Regions from separate parts of the Arthrobacter sp. BB-1 genome, predicted to be linked through region 4. Evidence: predicted binding sites of a transcription regulator. Region 4 holds the regulator's gene; each other region holds the start of a gene.
The links. The regulator LexA, encoded in region 4, represses DNA repair genes until DNA is damaged. The targets are predictions, from matches to a motif close to TCGAACANNTGTTCGA.
Positions count from the first base shown of each region.

Region 1: FHJ30_RS10940 (DUF6504 family protein) is a predicted target of LexA. The motif match lies at 1,716-1,731, and genes of this name have one in related genera.
Region 2: FHJ30_RS07240 (HNH endonuclease signature motif containing protein) is a predicted target of LexA. The motif match lies at 1,582-1,597, and genes of this name have one in related genera.
Region 3: FHJ30_RS19855 (shikimate dehydrogenase) is a predicted target of LexA. The motif match lies at 1,332-1,347, and genes of this name have one in related genera.

Region 1 is NZ_VDEV01000019.1:146,183-150,737, reverse strand. Features, by position in the region: partial or broken gene FHJ30_RS21910 (SOS response-associated peptidase) at 1-354, shown strand, start outside; gene FHJ30_RS10955 (VOC family protein) at 396-818, opposite strand; gene FHJ30_RS10950 (chorismate mutase) at 838-1,158, shown strand; gene FHJ30_RS10945 (hypothetical protein) at 1,179-1,568, opposite strand; gene FHJ30_RS10940 (DUF6504 family protein) at 1,760-2,089, shown strand; gene FHJ30_RS10935 (DNA polymerase III subunit alpha) at 2,086-4,555, shown strand, end outside.
Region 2 is NZ_VDEV01000012.1:234,986-239,540, reverse strand. Features, by position in the region: gene FHJ30_RS07250 (bifunctional o-acetylhomoserine/o-acetylserine sulfhydrylase) at 1-511, opposite strand, end outside; SAM riboswitch class IV at 555-670, opposite strand; gene FHJ30_RS07245 (VOC family protein) at 835-1,473, shown strand; gene FHJ30_RS07240 (HNH endonuclease signature motif containing protein) at 1,657-3,108, shown strand; gene FHJ30_RS07235 (CPBP family intramembrane glutamic endopeptidase) at 3,208-3,984, opposite strand; gene FHJ30_RS07230 (DeoR/GlpR family DNA-binding transcription regulator) at 4,082-4,555, opposite strand, start outside.
Region 3 is NZ_VDEV01000039.1:109,135-113,689, reverse strand. Features, by position in the region: gene FHJ30_RS19865 (MFS transporter) at 1-217, opposite strand, end outside; gene FHJ30_RS19860 (IclR family transcriptional regulator) at 448-1,275, shown strand; gene FHJ30_RS19855 (shikimate dehydrogenase) at 1,448-2,329, shown strand; gene FHJ30_RS19850 (sugar phosphate isomerase/epimerase and 4-hydroxyphenylpyruvate domain-containing protein) at 2,329-4,233, shown strand; gene pcaH (protocatechuate 3,4-dioxygenase subunit beta) at 4,292-4,555, shown strand, end outside.
Region 4 is NZ_VDEV01000012.1:370,605-375,159, reverse strand. Features, by position in the region: gene hisB (imidazoleglycerol-phosphate dehydratase HisB) at 1-589, opposite strand, end outside; gene FHJ30_RS07890 (histidinol-phosphate transaminase) at 649-1,767, opposite strand; gene FHJ30_RS07885 (LysM peptidoglycan-binding domain-containing protein) at 1,875-2,243, opposite strand; gene lexA (transcriptional repressor LexA) at 2,618-3,352, shown strand; gene FHJ30_RS07875 (ATP-dependent DNA helicase) at 3,419-4,555, opposite strand, start outside.

The sequences.
Region 1 (4,555 bases), on a different contig from region 4:
TTCGCAGGGCTCTACGAGTGGTGGAAGGACCCCGCATGGCCGGCAGGGGAGCCGGGCGGCTGGATGCTCTCCACCTCCATCCTCACCGCTGACACCCCACCGCCGGGCAGCGAGTCAACGGTGTTCGGGAAGCTGACGGCCTTGCACGACCGCGTGCCGCTGCCCATGGACAAAGCAACGATGCAGGCGTGGCTTGACCCCGCCGCCGACGACGCCGCCGGCCTGGTGGACCTGGTGCGGGCGGGGGTCAAGGACGTGGCGGCGGACTGGCGCGTGGACTCGGTGGGCAAAGAGGTCGGCAACGTGCGGAACAACGGGCCGGAACTCATCCGGCCCGTGGAGGCACTCTTCTAGCACTCCGGCTCTAGCACTCCGGCGCGGGCCGGTGGCAGGCGCTAAACGGTGACCGCGCCGTCGTCGTCCACTCTCCACGTGGGGTTGTACGCAACCTCCCAGCGGAAGCCGTCAGGATCGGCGAAATATCCGCTGTACCCGCCCCACGGCTGGGTGATGGGCTCCGCGATGATGGCAGCCCCGGCTGCGGCGGCTTCTTCCATGACCCGGTCCACGTCCTCCGTGGAGGGAAGGTTGTGGCTGAGCGTGATGCAGGGGACCGGCCCGGGCGGGCTCACACCGGCGTCGGCCTGCATCTGGCGCACGTCCCACAGGGACAGCACCAAACCATGGTTCACCTGGATAAACACGACATCCCCCGCAAGCTCGCGCTGGACCGGCCAGCCAAGGCCGTCCACATAGAACGCACGGGAAGCGGAAACGCTGCGGACACCTAGTGAGATGAAGTCGACTCTGGGCTGCATGCTTCGATACTGTCAGACGATGGCGACAATTCAAGGAAACGATAGAGATGCTTTGGCCGACAAGGAACAGCTCGCTGCCGTCCGGATTGCTGTTGACGAGGTGGATGACCAGATTGTCACCCTCATCGCCCGCCGCGAACGGCTGATCCGGATCGCCGGAACCCTCAAAGGCGATGATGCCGAGGTCCGTGCCCCCGGCCGCGTGGAACGGATCATTGAGCATGTCCGCTCGGCTGCGGAGAAAAAAGACATAGACCCGGACATTGTGGAGTCCACGTACCGGGCAATGATCTCCGGCTTCATCGAACTCGAAATGCGGGTCCACAAAGGGAACAGCTGAGCTGCCCCAAGCCTGGAAATTTACAGGTTTTCCTCCACCGGAACCCCGGACTGGAATTCCCGGCCGTCCGCCTCGCTGAAGGCCGACATCACGTGCCCCTGCCCAAGGCCGTTAATGGCCGTGCGCGGAAACTGTCCCGTGATCCTGTTCTCCGAGTGGGTCACCCCGGCAAGGTCATAGTTTTCTTCGAGGCCCTGTTCCCGGTTGAACGAGTAGAACGCGATGGCCTCCCCATTCATGAACTCAATGCATAGCCGCCGTTGTGTTGAATAGTCGGGAGTGGCCCCGACCAGTCCCACCACGTATGCGCCCGATCCCGGAATGGCTCCGTCAATATCGAACGTTGCCACGAGGGTGGAGTCCTGGGCCTGAATCATTGCCTGCTTGAGGAGTGCGTCATCGGTACTCATGGCACCATCCTGCTCCCTGCCGTTCGGTCCGTCCACCCCCGTTTGGGTAGGAAACGGAAAGCGGCGTCGGGATGGCAGGACCTCCCTGGAGGGGGCTGGAGGGTTTTCTATGCACAGGACCCGCCCCCCGCGCTAGACTGGAAGTGTTCGAACAAGTATTCGAATAAACCAGTTTGGATCCGGGAGGCGCCATGGGCATGTTCAGCCAATCCGTGGACGTCGAGTGCACAGCCGAGGGCGTACCGCAGCGACTCCTGTGGGCGGGCCTTTCCTATGCCGTGTGCGCTGAGCCGGTGCGCTGGTATGAACGCAGGCAATGGTGGACGGAGGAAAGCCGCGCGCCGCTTGGCAGCGGCCCCGGACTGGTGGACCACGAAATCTGGCGCGTCCAGGTGCTGCCTGATCACCCCGTCCGTGGAGGCCAGGAAGAGCCCTTGACCCTCGACCTCACCCGGCATATCCAGAGCGGCCGCTGGCGGCTGCTGCGGATCCATGACGCACTCCGGCCCAGGACAGCATGAGCTTCACCCATCTTCACGTCTCCACAGCCTTCAGCGCGCACTATGGCGTTTCCTGGCCGGAGGAACTGGCGCAGGCCGCCGCTGCCGACGATGCAACAGCGCTTGCCTGCACCGACCGGGACGGTTTGTACGGAACCATTAAGCACCTCAAGGCCTGCATGGAAGCGGGCATCGATCCCATAGTGGGGGTTGACCTTGCGGTCTTTGACGACGACGGCGACCACCGCACGCAGCTTGCCGGCAGGGTGGTGGTGCTGGCCCGGGGCAACAACAACGGGGCGGGATACCGCGCGCTCTGCAGGCTGATTTCGGATGCCCATGCCCGCACCTCCGGTAAATCCGGGGGCACGGTTCCAGTCGCCGTGACCAGGGCCGAACTCGCCTCCCGAACCCTCGATCCCCACACCCTGAAACCGGTGTTGACTGTCCTGATCGGGCCTGATTCCGACGTCGGACGCGCCATGGGCGGACGGCGCTACCTTCGTCCGCGCACCCTGTTCAAGCAATGGGTGGACGCCATGCCCGCAGGCACGCTGGTTGCCGAGATTGTTTCCCAGCTCAGCGCACCGGGAAAGCCCCTGAGTACCGCCCATGCGGTCCGCATGCTCAAGCTGGCAGAGGAGCACCATGTTCCTGCCATCCTGACCAACGCCGTCCGGTACTGCGCGGCAGACGGAGCACCCACCGCCGATGTGCTCGACTCAGCCCGCACCCTGAAATCCCTGCCGGAACTCGCGGAAGAGCCCCTGCTGCAGCCAACAGGCCAGGGGTGGCTTAAATCCTCCGCGGAGATGCTCCGCCTGGGCCAGGAGATCATTTCAGCGGCAGGTTATGGCGCAGCGGACCTCAAGCAGCTGATGGCGCAGACCGAGGCGCTCGCGGACCTCTGCAGGATTGATCCGGTCACGGACATGGGGTGGAAGCAGCCGGTGGTGCCGGAGGCCTCAGTCATCGGGATCAGCCAGGATCCGCACCTTGAACTGGTCCAGCGGTGCCAGGCTGGAATCAGCAGGCGGTTCCCGGGAATCACCGGTGCTGAAGGGGCGGGGATGCATGCCCGGCTGGAGCATGAACTTGGCATCATCCGGAACCTCGGTTTTTCCTCCTACTTCCTGACTGTTGCGGAGGTGTCCCGCATGATCCAGGAAATGGGGGTGCGGGCAGCAGCCCGGGGATCCGGCGCCTCAAGCCTGGTCAATTACCTGATCGACGTCAGCCAGGTGAACCCCCTGCAGCACGACCTGATTTTCGAACGCTTCCTTTCGCAGGACCGGGCAACCCTTCCGGACATTGATATCGACGTCGAAAGCGCGGAGCGGCACAACGTCTACCGCCGGATTTTCGAGCGCTTTGGTGCCGAGCGGGTAACCCTGATGAGTATGCAGAACGGCTACCGTGCCCGGGGCGCCGTCAGGGATGCCGGAATGGCGCTGGGCATGGATGACGGGGAAGTGGGGGAGATCGCTAAACAGTTGTGGCGCTTCTCTGCCCGGAACTTCCGCGAAGCGCTCCAGGAAAAACCTGAACTCCGGGAGTTCGCCGGCCGGGTGGAACAGCGGGACCTGGACGGAAACCAGCAGCTTGACCTGCTGGTGGACCTGACGGAACGCCTGGACCGGCTGCCCCGCCATATCTCCATGCATCCCTGCGGCGTGATCCTTGGCGACGCAACCCTGCTTGACCGCACTCCTGTGCAACCTAGCGGACTTGGCCTGCCCATGAGCCAGTTCGATAAGCACGACATGGATCCCATGGGCATGCTCAAGCTTGATGTCCTGGGGGTCCGGATGCAGAGCGCCATGGCCTTTGCCGTGCGGGAAGTCATCCGCATCCACCCCTCCAAGAAACAAGTGGTGGCAGCTGGAAAGCATTCATCCGGTTCTGACGGGACCGGTCCTGACTACATTGCTGACAACGGGCACATCGACCTCAACGCCATACCCCTGGATGATGAAGCAACCTTTGAACTGATCAGGAGCACCCACACCCTGGGCTGCTTCCAGATCGAATCGCCCGGGCAGCGCGAGCTTATCGGCAAGATGGCACCCCGGGAATTCAACGACCTGATCATTGATATTTCACTGTTCCGCCCCGGCCCCATGAAATCGGACATGGTGCGGCCCTTCCTTGAGCACCGGCACGGGTTTGCGCCCGAGGTCTACCCGCACCCACTCCTGAAACCGGTACTTCAGGAAACCCACGGGGTGACCGTGTTCCACGAACAGATCCTGCGGACACTGGACGTGATGACCGGGTGCGGCCTTGCCAAGGCAGATGAATTCCGGCGGGCACTCAGCAGCGAGGCGGGGGTGTCCCGGGTGGAGGAGTATTTCCGAATGCATGCCAAGGCAAAGGGCTTCCAGCCCGATGTCGTGGACAAAGTCTGGGAAACCCTGAAGTCCTTTGCCAGCTTCGGTTTCTGCAAAGCCCACGGGGCGGCCTTCGCCGTACCCACGTACCAGTCGG
Region 2 (4,555 bases), 140 kb from region 4:
ACACGCCCTCAATGTCCAGGACGTCCTGGCGGGGGTTGGACACCACTTCGGCGAAGAAGAGCTTGGTATTGGGCTGGACCGCATCCCGCCACTGGTCCAGGTTGTCCGGGTCCGCCACGAAGGTGACGGAGATGCCGAACTTCTTCAGGGTGTGGGCGAACAGGTTGTAGGTCCCCCCGTACAGGCTGGGGCTGGCAACAATGTGGTCCCCCGCCTCGGCGATATTCAGGACGGCGAAGGTTTCCGCGGCCTGTCCCGAGCTGAGCAGCAGTGCTCCCAGGCCGCCTTCGAGGCTGGCGATCCGTTGTTCCACGGCGTCCTGGGTGGGGTTGCCGATGCGGGTGTAGATCGGGGCCAGTTCGGCGAGCGCAAAGCGGTTGGCGGCGCTCTCCGCGCTGGGGAACACAAAGGATGTTGTCTGGTAGATAGGGAGGGCACGGGCACCGGTGGCACTGTCCGGCTCCTGTCCTGCATGGATCTGGCGGGTTTCGAAAGACCATCCGTTGGACAACTAAGGCTCCTTTGACATGGGCCCGTCATGCTTGAAGCACCGCGGGCCGCGCTTGCCACCCGGCCGTTGCCGGACAGCCAGGTCCTCACCCGGGGCACCCCACCGCGGATGGAGGGTTGCCGGCCAGCGAGCCGGGGCTTGGAGCTGGCACTCATGACCTGAACCCAGTGTAGGAACGCGCACGCCGCGCCGGACAGGATTATGACGAACATGGTCCCCGGATTTCCGCGCCGGAAGCGGCTGAAATCAGGTGCCGCCGATGGAAATTCCGAGTAAGGGTACCCTTAGCTGAGAGGCCGATCACAAAGTGCCAAGATGTTGGCATGCGCATGGATCACGTCTCTTACGCCTGTGAACACGATGGCCTGGCTGCCACCACCGAACGTATTTCCTCTGCCCTCGGCGTTGAGGCAGTGAAGGGCGGGGTACACCCGCGGTTCGGAACCCGGAATATGATCATCCCGCTCGCGGGGCACAAATACCTCGAGGTAGTGGAGGTCCTGGACCACCCCGCTTCTGACAAGGCACCCTTCGGGCAGGCTGTGCGTGCACGGTCTGCCGCGGGCGGCGGCTGGATGGGCTGGTGCGTCGAAGTGGACGACCTCGCCCCCTTTGAAGAGCGGCTGGGACGCTCCGCGGTCAACGGAAACCGCAAGTTCCCTGACGGCCGTGAGCTGGTCTGGAAGCAGATCGGCATATTGGGCCTGATTGCCGACCCCCAGGTTCCCTACATGCTCAAGTGGGAAGGGGACCCGTCCCTGCACCCCTCCAACGCCTACGAGAGCAACGTCAAGATGAGCTGCCTTACCATTGCCGGTTCCGCGGCCCGGGTGACGGAATGGCTGGGCGAACCCGTCGAGAAGCCCTTGGAGGACGTTGCTGTGGAGTGGGTGGCGCCGCACGGAACCCCCGGGATCCTCTCGGTGACCTTCGAAACCGGCAACGGAGCAGTCACCATCTGACGCCCCCTTGATTGCCGTCCCGGTAAGCCCGGCACGGCGTGTGGCCCGGTGCCCCCTGGTCTTCGGCCGCCATCAGCATGTGACAACGGCGTCACCTGCCGATGGCGGCCGAATCCATGTTCCAGCGACTTTGGACCCGATGGCCCGCGGTTAAATGTCGTACCCTCCCGCGATCATATTGGTATGGGGAAAGCGGCGGTGGCGAAGGCGTTTGAGGACATCAACGCGGCTGTTGCTGTGCTCAGGGCGGAGGCGGTTGGGTGCGGTTCGGAGCCGTTTTCGGCAGCTGACCCGTTGGCCGGGCTGGCTGATGGGTGCCTGGAGATCCTTGCCGGGGCCGCCGGGGTCCAGGCCCGGATAGCGGGTCTGGTGGCCAACGCTGCGGGGACGTACGCGGGCACCGCCCGTGCGGCCGCTCCGCCGGACGCCCCGGTGCAGGCGCAGGAAATGGCAATCGCAGCCGAGATCAGCTGTGTCATGGCCATCGGGGACCGTGCCGCGGGCGCCCTGCTGGCCCGGTCCCACGCCCTGACCAGCTCCCTGCCCCGCACCCTCGCAGCCCTGCACAACGGAACAATCTCCTGGCAGCACGCCACAGTCATGGTGGACGAGGCCGCAACCCTTGACCCCGCTGGCGCCGCCGCCCTGGAAGCCTACTTCCTGGACCAGCACACACCACAACCGGGCACGGCCGCCGCCATTGGCCAGATGCCGGCGTACCGGTTCCGGGCCAAAGCCCGGACATGGCGGGAACGCCACCACGCCGAATCCATCGAGAAGCGGCACGCCAAGGGTGTGGCTGACCGGCGGGTCGAATACCGGCCGGACCAGGACGGCATGGCCTGGCTCTCCGCCTACCTGCCCGCCCACCACGCCGCAGCCGCCTGGAACCGGCTGACCGCCATCTCCCGGGGGATGCAGGGACCGGACGAGGCCCGCACCCTGTCCCAGCTCCGGGCAGACACCTTCGCCGAAGCACTTCTCACCAGCGGCACCACCAGCGGCAACAGCGGGGGCAGCGGTACCCGGGCCGAGGTGCTGGTCACCGTGCCCGTGTTCTCCCTGATGGGCCTCACGGACGAGCCCGCGGTGCTGGACGGGCACGGCCCCATCCCGGCCTCGATGGCACGGGACCTCGTTGCCGGCGGGGCGGACTCGTTCCACCGGGTCCTGGTTGACCCGCGGGACGGGGCACCACTGGAAATCGGCCGCACCAGCTACCGGGTAACCAAGGCGATGCGGACCTGGCTCAGGCTCAGGGACGGAAAATGCCCCTTCCCCGGCTGCAGCAACAGCTCCCTGGACAACGAGGCCGACCACCTCCTCGCCTGGCACCAAGGCGGCACCACCGGGATCAGCAACCTGGGCCAGCCCTGCCCAAAACACCACAAGCTCCGCCACACCAGCGGCTGGAAACCCACCCCCGCCACCACAACCGGACCACCCGGCTGGACCTCACCCACCGGCCGCCACTACACAAGCGAACACCAAGACTGGGAACCACCACACTGGCCGGAACGGAATGCGGAATTGAAGCGTCTGGGATCAATCGAAGACTGCATGGATTTCGCCTACGCAGGGCTGTCCCCAGGAGAAGACGCCCTGACGCGCATCCTTCACGCCCCGCCCGCCTGACAGGACACGGTTTCGACCGCTCAACCACCACCAGGGTGCTTTCGGCCGCGTCTGCACAAAGTGCCGCCGTCGTCTTGCGCGCCCCAGCGGGAATTACACCTACCCCAAGCCCACGGCCTTGCCAAAGAGGCTGAAGCCAACGAACGCCACGATGTCCAGCAGGGCATGGGCGATCACCAGGGGCATCACCCGCCGCGTCCGGGTGTACAGCCATGCGAAGACGACGCCCATTACAAAATTGCCGATGAAGGGCCCAAACCCCTGGTACAGGTGGTAGCTGCCGCGCAGCAGCGAACTCGCCAGGATGGACAGCGGCACGCTCCAGCCGAACTTTCCAAAGCGGTCCATCAGATAGCCCACCACAATGACCTCTTCCACCACCGCATGGCGCATCGCGGACAGGATCAGCACCGGCACCGTCCACCAGTAAGCGTCCAGGGCACTGGGGATGATGGCGGTGGTGATTCCGAGCGCCCGGCCTGCCGCATACAGAGCCAGGGACGGGATGCCGATCAGTGCCGCCAGCCCCAGCCCCTGCACCAGGTCCCGGCCGGGGCGCGCGAAGTTGAACCCGAGCTTCTGGAAGGCTGACCGCGGGTGGCCGTCGCTGGAGCCGGACTGCCGGTGATCGGTCAGGAAGTAGATCACCAGCAGCACCGGCACCAGCGCAAAAATGATGTCCAGCAACTGGTAGGTCAGGTCGAAGTACTCGCGGGTGCTCTGGGAGCGGTTCAGCGTGGAGGTGCCCTCAGCCAGCGGCGCCCGAGTCATCTTGTCCAGGAGCTGCACTACCGAGTACACGGCGGACTGGCCCAGGGACAGGCCCAACACGATCCAGACTTCGAACCTGAGGCGGCGGCGGGAGGGAACAAACATGTTCCCATCTTGCCTGCAGTTTCTGGATCCGGGCTGATTGGCCTTCAAGTGTCCCCGGACGCTCAGTGTGGCCCGGCGCGCGCCCGATCCCCGTGCGTCAGCCGCCGGCGACGATCACTTCAGTGCCGTTGGCCTCGAACGCCGCCTTGTCCCGGGCGGAAATTCCAGCGTCGGTGATCAGCCGGGTGAAGTTATACCCGTCCATGGTGGCGAAGGCACGCACCCCTACCTTGGAGGAGTCAGCCAGCACGTAGGACACGCGCGCCCTGCTGGCGAGCAGGGCGTTGACCGAGGCCTCCCCCTCCCCCGTGTTCGTGGGCCCCACTTCGGGATCAATCCCGTTGACGCCGATGAAGGCGATATCCAGCACCACCTTCTGCATGATGATGTCCGTGTATGGCCCCACCAGTTCGTACGAGCGGGGGTTGAGGACGCCGCCGGTGACCATGACTTTGATGTTGGGCCGGACCGCCAACTGCCCCGCGATGTTGATGGCGTTGGTCACCACTGTCAGGGTGGGCTGGTTGGACGGCGCGTTGAGATCCTCGCGGGTGGCCAGGATCTGGGCCAG
Region 3 (4,555 bases), on a different contig from region 4:
CATAGGCGAAGCCGAAGGTTGCGAACGACATGATGGCGGCGTTGGCATCGGCGTCGGGGAAGAAGACCTTGGGGAAGATCAGGGCGGCGGCGGAACCGAAGATGAAGAAGTCGTAGTACTCGACGGCGCTGCCCAGGAAGCTGGCAACGGCTGCTTTCTTGGGCGTTCGGCCGTGGGTGGCAGTGTCCGTTCCGGCGGACGGAAGTGTCTGGCTCATGGAGTTCCTTTGTGTGACGACATTGTCGCGGATGGATCTGGGGTTGCAGCCGCCGCTGCCTTGGTGCGGGCGGGGCGCGTTGCGGCTGGAGTCCGATAGAAGACCCGGACGAGTAGCCACATTGTGAGAGCTACTTGTGCGATACAGCAATGATGACTGTGAGTGGAGTCACTTGTCAAGAAAATAATCACCATCTAGAAATAGCTCTCACTATGTGGCAACATCGAAGTATGAGTGTGAATCAAACCACAGCTGACGATGATGTAGCTGTCGAGACCAATGCGGACGCCAAGGCCACCAAGGCGGACCGTACCGACATGGTGGGCAAGGCCCTGGGCCTCCTGGTCCTGCTGGGGGATGAGCCCCGCGGAGCCAGCGCCGCGGAAATCTCCCGCCGCGCAGACCTGCCCTTCAGCACCACCTACCGCCTGCTGGGCTCGCTGACCCGGGACGGGTTCGTTGACTATGAGCCGGACGGCCGGCGGTACCACCTGGGCCTGCGGATCTTCCAGCTGGGCCAGCGGGTCTCAAACCATCACGGGTTCGCCGGAACGGCCATGCCGGTCCTGCGCCGCGTGACGGAACAGACGGGTGAGGCAACCATCCTGAGCGTCCGGGACGGCCACCACCACCTCACGGTGAACAAAGTGGACGGGCCGCAGATGTTCCGGGTGACCAGCGACCCCGGCCACCTGGGCTCCCTCTCCACTACCGCCGTCGGAAAGGCCCTGGTGGCCTTCGCCGAGGATGCCGAGCGGGAGAAGCTGCTCGCGGAGCTTCCGCTTGAGCGGCTCACGGAAAAGTCGATTACCGATCGCGACGCTTTCCGCGCCGAAATCGAGAAGGTCCGGCGCCAGGGGTTTGCGGTGATGGATGAGGAGAACGAGACGGGCATGCGCGCCGTCGCGGTTCCGCTGCTCAACTCCCAGGGCCATGCGTTCGCCTCGCTGGCCACGGCGGTTCCTGTCTTCCGCCTGAGCCTTGAAGGCCTGGAGGCCCACGTCCCACTGTTGCAGGACGCGGCTGCGGAACTCGCCGCGCGGCTTCCGCAGCGCTGACCCGGGCGTGCCACCACGCCCGGGAAGCCGCGGAGCAAAGCACCGTTGTTCGTATGTAGAACAAAAGTGCGACAAGTGAACATTTGTTATATCGTTATTCCAGTCACCTGGTGGCAGCGTACGCCCAAAAGCAACGCCGCCCGCCTGGTGCCGTACCAAAGGAGCTGCACGGATGAGTAATCGCACTGAGTCCTACCTTGTGGGACTGGTCGGCGACGGCGTGATGCCGTCACTCACCCCGCCCATGCACGAACGCGAAGGTGATGTGCAGGGCCTGCGCTACCTTTACCGGCCCATCGACCTGCTCGAGCTGGGCCTTTCCGGGGAATCCGTGGGAGAGCTCCTGAAGAGCGCACGGAACCTTGGCTTTAACGGCCTGAACATCACCCACCCCTGCAAGCAGCTGGTCCTGCAGCACCTGGACGAGGTGTCCCCGGACGCCCGCCGGCTGGGGGCCGTCAACACGGTGGTGATCGAGGACGGCCGGTTCGTTGGCCACAACACTGACTTCTCCGGCTTTGCCGCGGCTCTCGCCGCCGGCCTACCCGGTGCGAAGCTGGACCGCGTGGTGCAGCTCGGCGCCGGCGGTGCCGGGTCCGCCGTCGCCTACGCCCTGCTCACCGCAGGCGTCCGCCACCTGGACCTCGTGGACATGGACGCAGCGCGCGGCGCCGCCCGCGCGGCTGAACTGGCCGGCTTCTTTCCGGACAGCACCGTGGCGGCACGGACGACGACGGAGCTGCCGCAGCTGATGCGGCTGGCTGACGGACTGGTGCACTGCACCCCGGTGGGCATGGCCGCGCACCCCGGCGTCCCCCTGGACCTGGACCTGCTGGAGCCCCGGCACTGGGTTGCGGACATCGTCTACCGCCCCATCGACACCGAACTGGTCCGCGGTGCCCGCGCCAGGGGCTGCGACGTGCTGGACGGCGGCCGGATGGCCGTGGGCCAGGCCGCCGACGCCTTCCGCATCTTCACCGGCCTCGAAGCGGACCCGGACCGCATGCGGAGCCACTTCCTGGAACTTGTGGCCGCCGAGGAGGTGGCCGCCTGATGCGCACCGGAATCGCGACGGTCTGCCTCTCCGGCACCCTGAAGGAAAAGATGCAGGCCTGCGCCATCGCGGGCTTCGACGGCATCGAGATCTTCGAGCAGGACCTGGTCACCTCGCCACTGAGCCCCGAGGACGTCCGCAAGATGGCCGCCGACCTCGGCCTGGGGCTGGACCTCTACCAGCCGTTCCGGGATTTCGACGGCGTCACGCCGGACCTGCTCAAAGCCAACCTCCGCCGGGCCGAGGCAAAGTTCAAGCTGATGTCCCGGCTGGGCATGGACACCATCCTCGTCTGCTCGAACGTGGCCACGGCAACAATCGACGACGACGGCCTCCGCGCCTCCCAGCTTGCCGAACTTGCCAACCTCGCCGGGGACCACGGCGTCAAGGTGGCCTACGAGGCCCTGGCCTGGGGCAAGTACGTCAACGACTACGAGCACGCCTACCGGCTGGTGGAGATGGTGGACCACCCCAACTTCGGCACCTGCCTGGACTCCTTCCACATCCTCTCCCGCGACTGGGACACGGCTCCCATCGAGAAGATCAACGCGGAGAAAATCTTTTTTGTCCAGGTGGCAGACGCCCCCAAGCTCTCCATGGACGTCCTGTCCTGGAGCCGGCACTACCGCGTGTTCCCCGGCGAAGGGCAGTTCGAGCTCGCCAAGTTCATGGGCCACGTGGTCCGCGCCGGCTACACCGGGCCGGTCTCCCTGGAAGTCTTCAATGACGTCTTCCGCCAGTCCGACGTCGAACGGACAGCCGTTGACGCCATGCGTTCGCTGATCTGGCTCGAGGAGCAGAGCGCCACATGGCTGGCCGTGAACGACACGGACGGTACGGAGGGCAGCGTCGCCGCGCGCCGCCGTCGTTATCCCATGGAACTGGCCACCTTGCCCAAGGTGAACGAACCCGCCGGCTTCAACTTCGCCGAGGTCAAGGCGGACGACACGGCGCAGCTCGAGAAGCTCCTGGGCCAGCTCGGCTTCGGATTCGAGGGCCGGCACCGCACCAAGGACGTCCAGCTGTGGACCATGGGCCAGGCCCGCGTGATCATCAACGAGCAGGCGGCGCAGCACGCCGAGCCTGCCATCGCCGCTTTGGGGTTCGACGTCGATTCCCCCGTAATTGCCTCAGCCCGGGCGCAGCAGCTGAAGGCGCCTGTGGTGGCCCGCAAGGTGCAGGCCGACGAGGAGGTGTTCCAGGGCATCTCGGCCCCGGACTCCACCGAGATCTTCCTCTGCCAGGGCAGCCCGGACGGCACCGCCGCGTGGACTGCTGAATTCGGCCAGGCGCGGGACTCCGGGGAAGGGCTGGAACACCCGTCCGCCGCCGCTGCCGCCGTGATCGACCACGTAAACCTGGCCCAGCCCTGGCAGCACTTCGACGAAGCCGTCCTCTTCTACACCAGCGCCCTGGCACTTGAGCCGCAGCCGTTCGCGGAGGTTCCCAGCCCCAGCGGGCTGGTGCGCTCGCAGGTCATGCAGACGTCCGACGCCGCCGTGCGGCTGGTGCTGAACCTGGCACCGGTGCAGCAGGCCGCCGAACAGGGTCCGCAGAGCGTCCGCAAGACCTACCAGGAGCACATCGCCTTCGCCGTGGACGACCTCGTGGCTGCCGCCCTGGCCGCCCGGGACCGGGGACTGGAATTCCTGCAGATCCCCGCGAACTACTACGAGGACCTGGACGCCCGCTTCGACCTCGACCCCGGATTCCTGGCCACCCTCAAGGACCTCAACCTCCTGTACGACCGCGACGCCGACGGCGAATTCCTCCACTTCTACACCGCCACGGTTGGCAGCGTGTTCTTCGAGATGGTGGAGCGCCGCGGCAGCTACGACGGCTACGGGGCGCCCAACGCCCCGGTCCGCCACGCAGTGCAGTACGACTCGCTGCACCGCACCTGAATCGCTCCCTGTACACCTGACAACCCCATCCATCCGAAAAACCAGAAAGGAGCCAGCCGTGCCGGAAGACACCAGCGCCGAGCTCGAAACGGACGAATTCGTACCGCCCGCCGAGCCGAAGGCCGCCCACCTGCCCCTGGACCTCGCCATCGAAACCCAGGCCGACCTCAGCGCGGAGATCAATGCCCTGGGCGAGGCCTACGCGCGGGCCCTCAAAGACGGTGCGTCCGCCGAGACCCAGCCCCGGCTGGACTATCCGCCCTACCGCTCCAGCATCCTGCGGCACCCCACCAAGAGCCTGCAGCACGCGGACCCGGAGACC
Region 4 (4,555 bases):
GAGGATCCGGTTCCACGGCTGCGCGAAGTGCCCGGGCGAAGGCCTTGAACTGGGCCTCGACAATGTGGTGGGGATCCCGGCCCGCGATGACGTTCATGTGCAGGCAGATGCCGGCGTGCAGGGTGATTGCTTCGAAGACGTGGCGGGTGAGGGATCCGGTGAAGTGGCCGCCGATGAGGTGGTATTCCTGGCCGGCAGGCTCGCCCCCGTGCACCAGATACGGACGCCCGGAAACGTCCACCACGGCGTGGGCCAGTGCTTCGTCAAGGGGAACGGTGGCTTCTCCGAACCTGCGGATGCCTGCTTTGTTCCCCAAGGCGGTGCGCAGCACTTCGCCGAAGGTGATGGCCACGTCCTCCACCGTGTGGTGGACATCGATGTGGATGTCACCGGTGGCTTTGACGGTCATGTCGATCAGGGAGTGCTTGCAGAGCGCGGTGAGCATGTGGTCGTAGAACGGCACCGACGTGTCGATGTCCGAGGTGCCGGTACCGTCAAGGTTGATTTCCACGAGCACGGAGGACTCACTGGTGGCACGTTCCATGCGCGCGGTCCGGGCCGCGGCAACATTCGATCCGGTGGTACTCATGCTTGGGGTCCTTTTGGGCAGAAGGGGTGGTTCGGGCGTCCAGCGCCGGTTCTTCCAGTCTAGGCGGGAAGCTTGGCCTGGCTGGCAAGGATGCTTTCGAGGGAGGTCAGGAAGGCTGTGGTTTCGGTCTCAGTTCCGGCCGTGACGCGGAGATGCCCGGGGATTCCCACATCCCGGACCAGGACGCCGGCCTCCAGCAGCCCCTGCCACACCTGGTGGGGGTCCTCCAGGCCGCCGAAGAATACGTAGTTGGAGTCTGAGGCGGCAGGCTTGAGGCCCATCCGCGTCAGCTCGGAGACGATGCGGTCCCGCTGCCGTTTGATGTCTTCCACATCCGCCATCAGCGCCTCCCGGTGCTGGAGGGCTGCGAGGGCGGTGGCCTGCGTGATGGCGGAAAGGTGGTACGGAAGCCGGACCAGCCGCAGTGCATCGGTAACTTCGGGGGCTGCCGCCATGTAGCCGAGGCGTGCGCCGGCCAGCGCGAACGCCTTGCTCATGGTCCTCGAGACGATCAGCCGTTCCCGGCCTGGCAGCAGCGTCAGCGCACTGGGCGTTCCGTCATGCGCAAACTCGTGGTACGCCTCGTCGACGATGACGATCGTCTGGCTTGCCTCGCCGGCCTCGTAGACGGCTTCCACCACGTCCAGCCCAAGGCCGGTTCCCGTGGGGTTGTTGGGTGAGCACAGGAAGACGATGTTGGGCTGCAGCTCCTTGACCTGCCGCGCTGCGGATTCAGCACTCAGCCCGTAGCCTTCGGCCCGCTCGCCCACAATGTATTCGGTGTCTGTTCCGCTGGCCAGCAGGGGATACATGGAGTACGTGGGAGGGAATCCGAGCGCCGTGCGTCCCGGGCCTCCGAAGGCCTGGAGTATCTGTTGCAGGACTTCGTTGGAGCCGTTGGCCGCCCACAGGTTGGATTCGTCCAGCCCGTGCCCCAGGTACTCCGCCAGCGCCTTCCGCAGGTCCGTGAATTCCCGGTCCGGGTATCGGTTGAGGCCGGCTGCCGCCTCTGACACCGCTGCGCTGATGGCTGACCTGACGTCCGCCGGGACCCCGTGGGTGTTTTCATTGACGTTCAGGAGAATTGGAACGTCCAGCTGGGGCGCGCCGTAGGGGGTAAGCCCACGGAGGTTGCTGCGGAGGGGAAGCCGGTTCAGGCGCTCTAGCTGGTCATTCACCTGAACAGTTTAGTGCCCGCGCCGGACACCGGAAAATGTGACGGCTCCCTGTTCGCCCTCGGCGTGCTGCGCCCCTTCCGTTGCCGGACAGGCATGATGCCCGGGGGCTAGGTGGCGGGCACGAACAGCTGCTGGCCGGGGAAGACCGCGCCGGCAGGCAGGTTGTTGAGCTGGACGATGTCCGCCACGACGTCCCGAGGGTCGCGCTCGGGTGCGACGCTGGCCGCAATGCCCCACAGCGACTCGCCGGGCTGGACGGTGACCGTGACAGTGGGCGTGGTAGCAAGATCAGCAGCAGACTCCGACGCCTTGGCCGGGGCATTGAAGAAGCCCGCCAGGGAGAGGAGCAGGGCCGCCAGCATGACCAGCGGAATCCCGATCAGCACGATGCGGCCGCGGCGCGTCAGGCGGAGCGGCGGAAGCGGCGCCGGCCGTTCGGCCTGCCGGATCTCGGACTCGGACAGGATTTGCTGCACCGAAAGCAGCTGCTGGCGTGAACCCCGCGAAACAGATGTAGCTGACATGATCTAAGCCCTCCTGGACCGTACTGTGCTGCCCGGACGTCCTCCCCACCACCTGCACCCGGCGGCCTTCCGGCCTGGTCTTCGAATGACCGGGGCAGTGAGTAGAACATATATTCGAACTTTGCTTCCTCAGTTTTAGCACCTATCAACGAATCTTGTCGAGACTCGCTAGAACAAATGTTTGAAAAAGCAATGCGGCTGGCCTAGTTTTGAACCAAAGAACAACCACCTGGACAGTCGACCAGCAGGGTCTGACATTCAAGGACGGGACCTTCCAGGGCCTGGCCGTGGAGCGGCCCGGCGGAAACCGAAAGGCATTGGCGAATATGGCAGCAGCAGCCGCCGGGGGCAGGGGAACCGCGCAACCGAAGAGGACCGCCAAGGGCCTGACTCCACGGCAGAAGAAGATCCTCGAAACCATCCAGCGTTCGGTCAATGAGAACGGGTACCCGCCTTCCATGCGGGAGATCGGCGACACCGTGGGACTGGCGAGCCTTTCGAGCGTCACGTACCAACTGTCCCAGCTGGAGAAACTTGGCTACCTCCGCCGCGACCCCAAGCGTCCGCGGGCCATGGAGGTCCTGATGCCACTCACCCTGGATGGCGGGGCTGCAAAGCCCGCAAGCCAGCCGTCCGCCCCGCGTTCACCGGGCGCAGGCACTGTCACCGAACTGCCCACCGCCCTGGACACAGCCATGGTTCCCCTGGTGGGCCGGATCGCGGCGGGCGGTCCCATCCTTGCTGACCAGCTGGTGGAGGACGTGATGCCGCTCCCCAGGCAGCTGGTGGGGCAGGGCGAACTGTTCATGTTGAAAGTGGCCGGGGATTCCATGGTGGATGCAGCCATCTGCGACGGTGACTGGGTTGTGGTTCGCCGCCAGCAGGATGCGGCCAATGGGGATATCGTGGCTGCGCTCCTCGATGACGAGGCCACCGTCAAGACCTTCCGCCAACGCGACGGCCACACGTGGCTGCTCCCGCAGAACACCCAGTACGAACCCATCCTTGGGGACCACGCCACGATCATGGGCAAGGTTGTCTCGGTACTCCGCTCGCTGTAACGCCCTGCCCAGCCCCGCACCAGGCCATGTTTGCCCTGGTACGGCCTGTTCAATCTGCCTGACGGCTCAGGCGTTTTCCCGGGCCAGCCGCTCCAGGGCGGCAATCGCCGTCGTCCGGTCTGTCGTGGCCCAGAACGGCGGCAGGGCAGCCCGGAGGAACCCAGCGTAGCGCTCGGTGGCGAGCCGGGAGTCAAGGACGGCCACCACTCCCCTGTCGCCGGTGGAACGGATCAGCCGGCCTGCCCCCTGGGCGAGCCGGATCGCGGCGTGCGTGGCGGAAACCGTCATAAAGCCGTTCCCGCCGGCCTGTGCCACGGCCCGTGAACGGGCGGTCATAAGGGGATCGTCCGGCCGCGGAAAAGGAATCCTGTCGATCACCACAAGCCGGCACGAGCCTCCCGGGACGTCCACGCCCTGCCAGAGGGACATGGTTCCGAACAGGCAGGTATCGGGCTCGTCGGCGAACTGCTTCACCAGGCCGGTCATGGTGGAGTCACCTTGGCAGAGGACCGTCATGCCCAGCTTGGGACGCAGTGCCTCGGCCGCTTCTTCTGCCCCCCGGCGGGAGGAGAAGAGGCACAGCGCCCCGCCACCTGAAGCACGGATCAGGGCTTCCAGCTCGTCCAGCGCTTCCGGCGACCCGCCCCTGCCCGGCTTCGGCAGGTGACCGGCCACATAGAGGATGCCCTGCTTCTGGTAGTCGAAGGGCGATCCCACGTCCACGCCCGTCCAGCTCGGGGCCCCGTCACCCACCAGTCCCAGTCCGCCTGCGGCCGGTTCGAACGCCGATCCGATGGCCAGCGTCGCTGAAGTCAGCACCACCGTGTGGCCTGCGAAGAGCCCTTCCCGCAGCCTTCCGGCAACGGACAGCGGCGCGATGTTGATCAAGGCGGGGGCGGTCTCGTCCGGCTGGGAGAATCCCTGCGCCGGGTCAAAAGAACTGGCGCGCGAGAACCACACCACTTCGCGGTTCTCCCGGGCTGCGAGGAGCCGTTCGCAAAGTTCCAGGATGAGCAGGAGCCGGGACCGCGCGAGCTGCCTGCCGCCGTCGGCCGTGGTGCTGCTGTCCCCCTTCGAATCCGAGAGGGCAGCACGGCAGGCGTCGCGCAACTGGTCCACGCAGTCCAGCTGTTCGTCGTTGAGCCCGTTCGGCAGCAGGCCGTTCGGCACGCCCGCCAGGGCAAGCTCCAGGTTGGCGGCTGC